3 regions of the Pseudomonas sp. KU26590 genome follow, and region 3 is predicted to be linked to each of the others. Evidence: riboswitches for the same ligand, from Rfam matches in the RefSeq annotation. Region 3 holds a riboswitch; each other region holds the start of a gene.
What was found. Region 3 has a riboswitch for cobalamin ahead of cobW (cobalamin biosynthesis protein CobW). Riboswitches for the same ligand answer to the same signal wherever they lie in the genome.

Region 1: it holds a riboswitch for cobalamin, as region 3 does, so the genes downstream of both, OKW98_RS16960 (ABC transporter substrate-binding protein) here and cobW (cobalamin biosynthesis protein CobW) in region 3, are expected to answer to the same signal.
Region 2: it holds a riboswitch for cobalamin, as region 3 does, so the genes downstream of both, cobO (cob(I)yrinic acid a,c-diamide adenosyltransferase) here and cobW (cobalamin biosynthesis protein CobW) in region 3, are expected to answer to the same signal.

What each region holds. Positions count from the first base shown of each region.
Region 1 covers NZ_CP110644.1:3,857,526-3,861,462, reverse strand. Annotated here, with positions in the region: gene OKW98_RS16970 (ABC transporter ATP-binding protein) at 1-214, opposite strand, end outside; gene OKW98_RS16965 (FecCD family ABC transporter permease) at 211-1,242, opposite strand; gene OKW98_RS16960 (ABC transporter substrate-binding protein) at 1,254-2,255, opposite strand; cobalamin riboswitch at 2,398-2,594, opposite strand; gene OKW98_RS16955 (aspartate/glutamate racemase family protein) at 3,130-3,852, opposite strand; gene OKW98_RS16950 (aldo/keto reductase) at 3,913-3,937, opposite strand, start outside.
Region 2 covers NZ_CP110644.1:1,970,546-1,974,482, forward strand. Annotated here, with positions in the region: cobalamin riboswitch at 447-673, shown strand; gene cobO (cob(I)yrinic acid a,c-diamide adenosyltransferase) at 780-1,391, shown strand; gene OKW98_RS08880 (cobyrinate a,c-diamide synthase) at 1,388-2,689, shown strand; gene bluB (5,6-dimethylbenzimidazole synthase) at 2,700-3,350, shown strand; gene cbiB (adenosylcobinamide-phosphate synthase CbiB) at 3,347-3,937, shown strand, end outside.
Region 3 covers NZ_CP110644.1:3,165,276-3,169,212, forward strand. Annotated here, with positions in the region: gene OKW98_RS13775 (cobalamin biosynthesis protein) at 165-599, opposite strand; gene OKW98_RS13780 (CbtA family protein) at 596-1,315, opposite strand; gene OKW98_RS13785 (CbtB domain-containing protein) at 1,327-1,536, opposite strand; cobalamin riboswitch at 1,633-1,866, opposite strand; cobalamin riboswitch at 1,992-2,217, shown strand; gene cobW (cobalamin biosynthesis protein CobW) at 2,345-3,436, shown strand; gene cobN (cobaltochelatase subunit CobN) at 3,439-3,937, shown strand, end outside.

The sequences.
Region 1 (3,937 bases), 690 kb from region 3:
CGCCCAAACGAACTTCGCCTTGAGACGGCGTCTGAATCCCCGCCAGCAACTTCAACAGCGTCGACTTCCCCGAGCCATTGGGCCCGACGATCCCCAGGTTTTCCCCCGGCCGAATCGCCAGGCTCACCCCACTGAGCAGTGGCGCGCCCTTGACCGAGTAACTCAAGTCGCTGCCTTCGAGCATGGCGCCGGGCACCTCCTGACGGGCGTTCATCGAGGACGATTCCCACGGACCAGAATCATCGCAAAGACCGGTGCGCCCACCAGCGCCGTGATCACCCCGATCGGCAACACCTGACCCTTGATCAACGTGCGCGACAGCACATCGGCGGCGATCATGAACAGCGCGCCGATCAAGGCGCTGAGAGGCAACAACCGCGCATGGCGCACACCGGCCATCAGGCGCACCGCGTGGGGAATCACCAGACCGACGAAGCCGATGGAGCCGACGATCGACACCATCACCGCCGTCATCAGCGCGGCGGTCAGGATCAGCACGGCCTGCACCCGGCGCACCGGAATGCCCAGCGACGCGGCCGAATCGCTGCCGAACGTGAACGCATCCAGCGCGCGCCGATGCCACAGGCACACCAGCAAGCCGAGCACCACGACCGGTACCGACAGCGCCACCGACGACCAGCGCACGCCGCTGAGATTGCCCAGTAACCAGAACATGATTCCGCGGGCCTGCTCGGCATTGGCTGACTTGGTGATCAGGAAGGACGTCAGGGCGTTGAACAACTGGGACCCGGCGATGCCCGCCAGGATGATCTGGCCGGCAGCGGTCTGGCCCCGAGAGGCGCGGGCGAGCAGGGCGACCAGCGCGAAGGCAGCGATCGCCCCGGCAAACGCGCCGGTGGACAGGGAGATCGTCCCGGCGCCGATGCCGATGATCGCCACCAACACCGCGCCGGTCGAAGCGCCCGCGGAAATACCCAGCAAGTAAGGATCAGCCAGCGGGTTGCGCAGCAGCGATTGCAAGACCACGCCCGACACCGCCAGCCCTGCGCCGCAGGTGGCGGCAACGATGGCCCGGGTCAGTCGGTAATTCCAGACGATGCCCTCGTCGATAGGGTCGAGGGGATAGCCTGCGGCCCACAGCTTGTTGGCCAGGACCTGAACGATCACTGGCAGGCTGATCGACGTCTCGCCGATCGCCACGCCCGCCAGCACCGCGAGCGCCAACAACGCGATGGCCCAGGCACCATGCCCGAAGATTCGGACGACGCTGACGCGGGACATTCGCAATGACGTCATTGCGCTTGAGTGGCCTGGGCCAGTTGTTCGATACCGTCAAACAGCCGAACGCTGGACTCCATGGCGCTGGCGTCCATGATCACGATGCGATTGTTTTTCACCGCGTCCATGTTGCGTGTGACGGGGTCGGAGCGCAGGAACGCCAGCTTCTTTTCATGATCGTCAGCCGGGAAGCGGCGACGGTCCATGCGCGCGATGACCAGCACCGTCGGATTGGCCTTGGCGATGGTTTCCCAGCCCACGGTCGGCCATTCCTCGTCGGAGTCGATGACATTGCGCATGCCCAGGGTGTCGAGCATGAAGTTGGGAATGCCCTTGCGCCCGGCGACGTACGGGTCGACGTTGATGTCCGGGCTGGAGAACCAGAACACCGCCGAGACGGGTGGGGTGGCGTGGAGTTTTGCCTGCACCACAGCCCGGGCCAGCCGTGTCTGGTAATCGGCGATCAGTTGCTCGCCACGGTCCTGTACGTCGAAGATCTGCGCCAGATGACGCAGGCTTTTGTACAGCGTGTCGATGCGGAAGGCTTCGAGGCGCGTGCCGTCGGCGCCGACGCGGTTGTTCTTGCCCTCGCAGTCGGACGGCAGGATGTAGGCGGGAATGCCCAGATCGCGAAACTGCTCGCGTGTGCCGACGGCGCCCTGCGGCCCGACCATCCATTCAAACTGCACCGGGACGAAATCCGGGCGTTTGCCGATCACTGATTCAAAACTCGGCGCGTTGTCGGCCAGGCGCTCGATGCGGTCGTTGAGGGTTTGGTACTGGGGCAGGACGGGGTTGAACCACAGCGACGTGCCCACCACGTTCGGGCCCAGGCCGAGCGCATACAGCATCTCGGTGGCGGCCTGGCCGATGCTCACGGTTTTCTGCGGAGCGTGGTTGAAAGTCAGCGCTTGGCCGCAGTTGTCCACGGTCAAGGGGTAGACCGTTGACGCCGCCAGGGCGGCAGTGGGCAGTGTCAGCGTGACGAGCAGGGCGGCGAGGCGGCGCAGCGGCATGAACAGCGATCTCCAGAAAGCCTGAATACTGGGCGAAGCAGGCGCTGGAAAGTCCATCCCGACAGGCACACCACAGAAAAGGGCGAGCACAGCGTGCGCGCACGACGCGCAAACGGGAGTCCTTCCCCGGACACCCCGCCGGTGAATGAATATGCTGGCCGGCAGGTCTCCTGACTGGCGCTTCATTGCCTTGCTTCGGCCTTCCCGGAGTAACCCAGTGGCAAACAGGAAGCAGGGCTCGGCGCCTACAGTTGCGGGGACAGTTCCCTTCCAGCGCGCAGTACGCGCCTGGGGATTCCCTATTAATTCCGAGTGGAAACCGGCGGCGGCGATACTAAACGATTCGGCGGGTGGAGGCGAATGCAGTGGCGGGAAGGGGCGTTTTGCGGGCGGCACCGGGCTCATCATCTGCCCGAGCACTTGCGCAGATCCGGCACAGTACCCGATCCGTAGGAGCCGGCTTGCTGCGGGCCGCGATCGGACGAACGCGGTGTGTCAGGCTAAATGGCTGGCGGTGGCAGATCGCAATCGCGGGCAAGCGCGCTCCTACAATGGATCTCGGCAACGCGCGCAATCGTCGGCGCACACAAAATCCGTAGGAGCCGGCTTGCTGCGGGCCGCGATCGGACGAACGCGGTGGGTCAGGCTAAATGGCTGGCGGCCGCAGATCGCAATCGCGGGCAAGCGCGCTCCTACAATGGATCTCGGCAACGCATGCAATCGTCGGCGCACACAAAATCCGTAGGAGCCGGCTTGCTGGCGAATGCGTGGTGTCAGGCGACAGGAAGTTAACTGACCCACCGCGTTCGCCAGCAAGCCGGCTCCTACAGGCGTCGTCAGCCATTCCTTCGCGTCCGGCACCCGAAACCATGACCTACAACTTAAACGGCCAACCGACGATCTTCTTTGGCCGTGGTGTCGCGTAGGTCCGCACTTTCGAGGTCTTCAATCCCAGACGCACCAACGATTCCGCCAGTGCCACCGCTGCCGTGACGCCATCGACCACCGGCACGCCGGCGCGGTCGCGAATGAGTTGATCCAGCCCGGCCATGCCACCACAGCCCAGGCAGATCACTTCGGCCTTGTCCCGGGTCACCGCTTCGATGGCCTGCTCAAGGATCGCCTCAACCGCACGCTGCGGGGATTCCTCCAGCTCCAGCACGCTCATGCCGCTGGCCCGCACCGACGCGCAGCGTTCATACACGCCAGCCAGCTTCAGGCGGTCTTCGATCAAAGGAACGGTGCGGTCCAGCGTCGTGACCACCGCGTATTTATGCCCCAGCAACATCGCCAGGCTAGCCGCCGCTTCGGTGATGTCCACCACCGGTACGTCGAGCAATTCCTGCAAACCCTCGCGGCCATGCTCGCCGTAGCCGGCCTGAATCACTGCGTCATAAGGCCCTTCGTAGGACATCACCCGATCCATTACCGCGATCGCGGCCAGGTAACTTTCAAAGTTGCCTTCCACCGACTCGGCGCCGAAGCGCGGGGTCAGGCCGATAATTTCAGTGCCGGGGGAGGCCACGCTGCGGGCCTGCTCGGCAATGGTCTCGGTCATGGATTCGGTGGTGTTGACGTTGACGATCAGAATTCGCATGGACGGATCTCGCGCAGGGAACAAAGCCGGGCGTCTGGCCCGGCGTCGTTGGGCACGATATCAGTCTTTGCCGGGAACTGGCGCC
Region 2 (3,937 bases), 1.2 Mb from region 3:
CCGTGGGAGCCGGCTTGCAGGCGAACCTGATTCATCCCTCGCCGATGATGTGACTGCCTTGACCCCTTCGCCAGCAACCCGATATCTACGGATTGTGTGTACGCCACAGATGGTGGGCGTTACCGAGATCATTGTAGGAGCGCGCTTGCCCGCGAAAGATTTTGCCTGTGACACATCGGTCGCCTGAACCACCGCCTTCGCGGGCAAGCGCGCTCCTACAATGGGGCGTGGTTTACCGACTTCCGCATTGACCGCTGAACCTGCGGGAGCAAGCTTGCTGTCGAACGCATTCGTGCAGACGCTGCACTGTCGTGTGGCCCGACGCCTTCGCCAGCAAGCCGGCTCCTACGATCTCGCGTTTCAGGCAGGCACCGGCTTCTACGGTTTCGCACTCAAGCAGAGGCATGTGCGATCCCTTGATTGACGCTCTGGGGTCAACCCTCTAACCTTCGCGCCATGTTTCAGGTGCCCGGGACTAGGTTGGTCCAATGGGTGAAACAGGGAAGCCGGTGCGATTGCTTGTGCGATCAATTCCGGCGCTGCCTCCGCAACGGTAAATGAGTCAAGGCCACGCACAATGCCACTGTGTTCGCTGAACATGGGAAGGCGCCTGGCCTGCCACGGTTGTGGCAACTCATGAGTCCGGAGACCGGCCTGATCCATCGAACAGCATCACGGAGGGCGATGCTCTGCTGCAGGCCGGGCCTTGTCCGGTGCCTGCCGACAGTCTTTGCCTGTGCCCTCCGTTTGCCACACCTGCCCTCAAGCGGAGAGCTGAGATGAGCGAATCCCCCGAACGTGACGAACGCCACCTGGCGCGCATGCTGCGCAAAAAGGCGGTGATGGACGAGCGCATTTCCAGCGCGCCGAATGAATGCGGGTTACTGCTGGTCCTGACCGGCAACGGCAAGGGCAAAAGCAGCTCGGCGTTCGGCATGCTTGCCCGCGCCATGGGCCATGGCATGCAGTGCGGCGTCGTGCAGTTCATCAAAGGCCGCCACAGCACCGGCGAAGAGATGTTTTTCCGTCGCTTCCCCGAACAGGTGCGTTACCACGTCATGGGCGAGGGCTTTACCTGGGAAACCCAGGACCGCCAGCGTGACATCGCCGCCGCCGAAGCCGCCTGGGCCGTGACCCGGGAAATGCTCAAGGACCCCTCCATCGGCATGGTCGTGCTCGATGAGCTGAACATCGCCCTCAAGCACGGCTATCTGGACCTGGAGCAGGTGCTCATCGACTTGCAGGCACGTCCGCCGATGCAGCACGTGATTGTCACCGGGCGTGGGGCGAAGCAGGAATTGATCGACCTGTCCGACACCGTTTCCGAAATCGGCGTGGTCAAGCATGCCTTTCAGTCCGGTATCAAGGCCCAGAAAGGCATCGAACTGTGAGTGAGCGTCAACCCCGCCACTGCCCGGCAGTGCTGATCGCCGCGCCTGCGTCCGGTCAGGGCAAAACCACCGTCACCGCCGCACTCGCCCGTCTGCACCGCAATCAGGGGCGCAAGGTGCGCGTGTTCAAGTGCGGGCCAGACTTTCTCGACCCAATGATTCTCGAACGCGCCAGCGGCCGTCCGGTGTACCAACTGGACATGTGGATGATCGGCGAGGACGAAAGCCGGCGCCTGTTGTGGGAAGCCGCCGCCGATGCCGACCTGATCCTCATCGAAGGCGTCATGGGCTTGTTCGACGGCACGCCCTCCAGCGCAGACCTGGCCCGGCGTTTCGGCGTGCCGGTGCTGGGCGTGATCGACGGCACGGCCATGGCCCAGACCTTCGGCGCATTGGCGCTGGGATTGGCGCGGTATCAGCCGGATCTGCCGTTTGCCGGCGTGCTAGCCAATCGGGTTGGCACGGTGCGCCACGCGCAGTTGCTGGAAGGTAGCCTGACCGAAGGCCTGCGCTGGTACGGCGCGCTGTCGCGTGAGACTGACATCGAGCTGCCCAGCCGGCACCTCGGCCTGGTTCAGGCCAGCGAGCTGAATGATCTGGACATGCGCCTCGACGCTGCCGCCACCGCGCTGGCCAGCACCTGCGACGCCACATTGCCGCCGGTTGTGACCTTCACCGCGCCCGAGTTCGTTCCCGCCGAACCGCTGCTGGCGGGCGTGAAAATCGCCATCGCCCATGACGAAGCGTTCGCGTTTTTCTACGGCGCGAGCCTGGACCTGCTGCGGGAGATGGGTGCCGAACTGTCATTCTTTTCGCCGATCCGCGACCGTGAATTACCCGACGCCGACAGCCTGTATCTGCCCGGCGGCTACCCGGAATTGCACCACACGGCGCTGGCGGAAAACCACAGAATGCTCGCCGCCATTCGCGCGCACCACGCCGCCGGCAAACCCCTGCTGGCGGAGTGTGGCGGCATGTTGTATCTGCTCGATGCCCTGACCGATGTCGACGGCCACCGCGCCGAAGGGGTGGGCTTGCTCAAAGGCGAAGCCGTGATGCAAAAGCGTCTGGCGGCGTTGGCCCTGCAATCGGTCGAACTGCCGGAAGGCACGCTGCGCGGCCACACCTATCACCACTCCCTGACCAGCACCGAACTGACGCCGATCGCCCGCGGCCTCAGCCCCAATGGCGGGCGCGGCGCCGAAGCGGTGTACCGCGAAGGGCGCATGACCGCGTCGTACGTGCACTTTTACTTCCCCTCGAATCCCCAGGCGATGGCGGCGCTGTTTTTGCCATGAGCCCGCTCCCATGACTGACCACACCTTCACCGACCCGGAACGCGCGGCCGTTTACCGCGCCATTGCCGAGCGTCGCGACATGCGCCATTTCTGCGGTGGCACGGTGGCGCCCGAGTTGCTGGCCCGCCTGCTCGAAGCCGCTCACCACGCACCGAGCGTTGGTCTGATGCAGCCGTGGCGCTTCCTGCGCATCACTGATCAGGAATTGCGCGCGCAGATTCAGGCGCAGGTGGAGGAGGAGCGCATTCGCACCGCCGAAGCCCTGGGCGAACGGTCTGACGATTTCATGAAACTGAAGGTCGAGGGCATCAGTGACTGCGCCGAAGTACTGGTCGCCGCCTTGATGGACGACCGCGAGAAACACATTTTTGGCCGCCGCACCTTGCCGGAAATGGACATGGCCTCGCTGTCGTGCGCCATTCAAAACCTCTGGCTGGCAGCGCGTGCCGAAGGTCTGGGCATGGGCTGGGTATCGTTGTTCGATCCCCAGGCCCTGGCCGATCTGCTGAAGATGCCAGCCGGTTCAAAACCCCTGGCGGTTTTGTGCCTGGGTCCGGTCAAGGCGTTCTACCCCGCGCCCATGCTGGTGATGGAAGGCTGGGCGCAGCCGCGCGCGCTGCAAGAGCTGGTCTACGAGAACACATGGGGAGTGATTGCATGAGTGTGGCGTTATTGAGCGTCGCCGGGGTCGCGCTGGACGCGTTGCTCGGCGAGCCAAAACGGAACCACCCGCTGGTGGCGTTCGGCCGTTTTGCCGAGCGCATCGAACAGCGCCTGAATGCCGCCGGCCGCGGCTGGCGCAGCCATGGCGTGACCGCATGGTTCATTGCTGTGGTGCCGCTGACGCTAATCGCCACCTTGCTCAGTTGGCTGCCGATGATCGGCTGGCTGGTGGACGTGCTGGCGCTGTACTGCGCGCTGGGTATGCGCAGCCTGGGCGAGCACGTCGAGCCGGTCGCCCAGGCCCTGCGCAGCGATAATCTGGACGAAGCGCGTCGGCGCGTCGGCTATCTGGTCAGTCGCCAGACATCGGAACTGGACAGCACCGAAGTGGCCCGGGCGGCCACGGAGTCGGTACTGGAGAACGGCAGCGACGCGGTGTTTGCGGCGATTTTCTGGTTCGTCGTGCTGGGCGCGCCGGGCGTGGTGCTCTACCGCCTGAGCAACACGCTGGATGCCATGTGGGGCTATCGCAACGAGCGCTTCGAACGTTTCGGCTGGGCGGCGGCGAAAATCGACGACCTGCTC
Region 3 (3,937 bases):
CTGCACACTGACGCTTTCCCGGCTAAAGCCGGTCCTACGAGGGTACGCGGTGTGTCCGTAGGACCGGCTTTAGCCGGGAAGGGGCCTGTGTGTGCGCCCTGAAACTCGAGGTGTGACACCTGACGCTTTCCCGGCTAAAGCCGGTTCTACAGTTTGAGCCGTTCCTACGAGGTCGAGCCAGCCCTAACGGTTGCGGTTGCCAATGCGAACGTCGCATGGGGGCTTTTTCGGCGGGGGATGACCAGCGTTGCCGCCGAGCCGGTCAACCGGGTCGCCATCGCCAACGCCGCGCTTTCCGCCACGCCGTAGCAGCCGGTGCGCTCAAAAGCGATGTCCGAGCGGTAAGTCAGCTGTGGCGCGTAGGCCGCCAGGTCACCCGCACAGAAGAATCCGACCGTCAGGCCCAGCGTCTGAGCCAGTTCCAGCATTCCCGCTTCAGCCGATTTGCCCTCAATCGAGGCGAGGGCAGCAATGTCACTCAGCCCAAGGCGCAACTCGCGCAGAGAGTCATCCATCAACTGCCGAAGCTCCAGCGCTGAACAACCGCGCTGGCAGCCCAGACCGACCACCCACAGCGGTCGGTCGCGCGAATCATTCACAGTGCGGGGTTCAACCCGGGCTGCGTCGCCGGCGTTTCACTGCGGCGAAACAGCCAGGCGCTGATCCAGCCCAGGGCAATCCAGAAAACCGCGTTGGTCAGCAGCGACGCAATCTTGAATTGCGCCTCAAGGGCTTCCGGGGCGAGTGCCGAATGCACCGCCGGCTGCGGGGCGCCGACGATATGCGGCACCACCAGAATCATTGCGCCCAACACTTTCAGCGCCCAGTGTTTGGCAAACACTATCAACGCCAGGCCTGTAGCCGTGGAGGCGGCAGTGCCGACCCACCAGATCTGCCGTTGGGTCAGGTCCGCTGCGACGGTGCCGGGCAGTTCAGGCGGTAGGCCCAGTGTTGGCGCCAGCACGAACACGGCATAACCGGCCAATCCCCAGAGCACGCCTTCTCGAGCGCTCGTCGGCGTGCGCAGGGTGTACAGCGCCGCCAGCATCAAGGCGAATCCGACCGCCACCACCAGATTGCCGCCAGTGGTGGACAGCACGCGCTGCCAGCCGTCTTCCGGCTCCCAGGCTTCGGCGTCATGGACGTGGCCGGCCATCGCACCCTCGGCGTGCTCGTGGATCTCAGTGGTCGGGGCCTTTTCGTAGGTCTCCGCCTGCAGGATCAGTGGCGCCACCGAGACGCTTTGCAGCAGCGTCAACAACAGCGCGGCGAGCAGTCCGGTAAACCCGGCCGTTTGCGCAATTCGCTTGAACATGGCGGCGGGTCTCAATGGCAAGGGAAGGCGGAGCTGTGACGGGTGTCGTGTGCCGCGTTGTGCACCGCATCGATATGGGAGAAGCCGGCGAAGTACACCAGAAACGCACCGAGAAACATCGCGCTGGCGGCGGCGACAAGGCGCTGGCTTTGCGTGCTCGCAACGATCGTCGTGGTGGTTGTGCTGGTGCCGGACGTCTGGCGGGGTGTGCTGATGGACATGGCGCTTCCCTCTGAAATGGATTCAGCGGACGGAAAGGCGCGAAGACACCGCAGGCGAATGCCGGCAGTGCTCAACAGCGCCCGCCCACCGCGGGTTGTTATGTAGCGTTGTCGGGCCGGTCTCCGGGCTCGCGAGGGGCACATGCAACAGCCGTTACAGCCGTTGTGCCTTCAAGAATCCCCTTCCCATGTCGTTGCCGACACAGTGGATCTGACTCTTCACTCGCTTACCGTTGCGGGGGCAGCACCGGACTGATACACACCCGAAGGTCTGCACGCACCGGTTTCCCGTTTCACCCTGTGAAGGGCACCCGTAACAAGGTGTGTAGGAGACCACGGGCTGTTTGGCTCGTCAATCGACCCGTCAACCGGTATGTCAATCGATGCAGCGCTCGGTGCATCAATTGGCGCGGCAATCATTGCAACAGCACGATTGACCGGCCTCCAGTCACTGCGTAGCCTTGCGCACTTGAGGTTCGCCGGCCGTCTTTATGAAGGCCACCGGCGCTAAGAAGGGAATGCGGTTTCAAGCCGCAGCTGCCCCCGCAACTGTAAACGGACAGCTTCATTGCACAGCCACTGCACGAGCGGGAAGGCGCGATGAATGCCAGTCGCCTGATGATGCCTGTCAGCGACCGGCCGCCGTGAGCCAGGAGACCTGCCTCGAATCGGACCGCCTGCCAGCGGCCGAGGAATTCCACTACAACCGGGCGGGGTGATCCGGTGGCGAATCAAACCGCGCGCCAGCTTCCGCCGGCCCTGCGCTGTTTTCGTCCTCGTTGCCCTGCCGCATGCCTGAGGGCAACCGATGAAAACACTGGCCAAACTCCCCGTCACCATCGTCACCGGCTTTCTCGGCTCGGGCAAAACCACCTTGCTGCGGCATATGCTCGACAACGCCGAAGGCCGACGCATCGCCGTCATCGTCAATGAATTCGGCGAACTGGGCATCGACGGCGACATCCTCAAGCAATGCACCATCGGCTGCACCGAAGAAGAAGCGCTTGGCCGCGTGTACGAGCTGGCCAACGGCTGCCTGTGCTGCACCGTTCAGGAAGAGTTCTTCCCGGTGATGCAGGAACTGGTGGCCCGTCGTGGCGACCTTGATCACATCCTCATTGAAACCTCGGGTCTGGCCCTGCCGAAACCGCTGGTGCAAGCCTTCCAGTGGCCGGAAATCCGCAACGCCTGCACCGTCGATGCCGTGATCACCGTGGTTGACAGCCCGGCCGTGCTCGCCGGCACCTTCGCCGCGTTCCCGGATCAGGTCGACGCCCAGCGCAAGCTTGATCCGAACCTGGACCACGAATCGCCGTTGCACGAGCTGTTCGCCGATCAACTGGCCAGTGCCGATCTCGTCGTGCTGAACAAGGCCGACATGCTCGACGCCGACGCTCTGGCCGCCGTGCGCGCGGAAGTCTCGGAAGAACTGCCGCCGGCAGTAAAAATCGTCGAAGCGAACAGGGGCCAGCTGCCGATCAGCGTATTGCTGGGCCTGGGCGCTGAATCCGAGCTGCACATAGACGGCCGCAAGACCCACCACGATCACCATGAAGGCGACGACGCTGACGATCATGACCATGACGCCTTCGACTCGATTTCCATCACGCTGCCCCAGGCCGATGAGTCGCTGTTGCTCGATGCCCTGACCCAGGCCGTCGTGCAGCACGGCATCCTGCGGGTCAAAGGCTTTGCCGCCATTCCCGGCAAACCCATGCGTCTGCTGGTGCAGGGCGTCGGCACACGCTTCGACAAGCATTTCGACCGCGCCTGGAAAGCAGACGAAGCCCGCGAAACCCACCTGGTGCTGATCGGCCAGGAACTGGATGCGGGCGTCCTTGAAGCGCAATTGCGCGATGCGGTCTCATTGCGTGACGCGGTCTCCGGGATCAAAGGCTAACCATGCACCTGCTGCGTACACAGCCCGGCGGTTTCGTTCCCGACGACAGCATCGCTGACCTGGGCCAGACGCCCGCCGAGCTGGTGATCCTGTGCAGCGCCGACTCGAATCTGGCCCTGCTGGCGGAAACCGCACGGCAATTGCCGGATGACTACCCGAGCCTGCGCCTGGCCAATCCGATGCAGGTGCAGAACCATGCATCGGTGGATTTGTACGTCGACGAGGTGCTGCGCCACGCCAAGGTCATCCTGATTTCCCTCCACGGCGGTATTGGCTACTGGCGTTACGGCGTCGAGCGGCTGGTGGAACTGGCGGCCAAAGGCGTGAAGCTGATTCTGGTCCCGGGCTGTGATCGGCCGGACCCCGAGCTGAGCGGCCTGAGCACCGAGTCCGCCGAAGACCGCGAGCGGCTCTGGCATTACTTGCGTCAGGGCGGCAAACACAACGCGCTGGCGCTGTTCAACTTTATCGCCACGCGGTGGCTGGGCGGCGACTATCCCT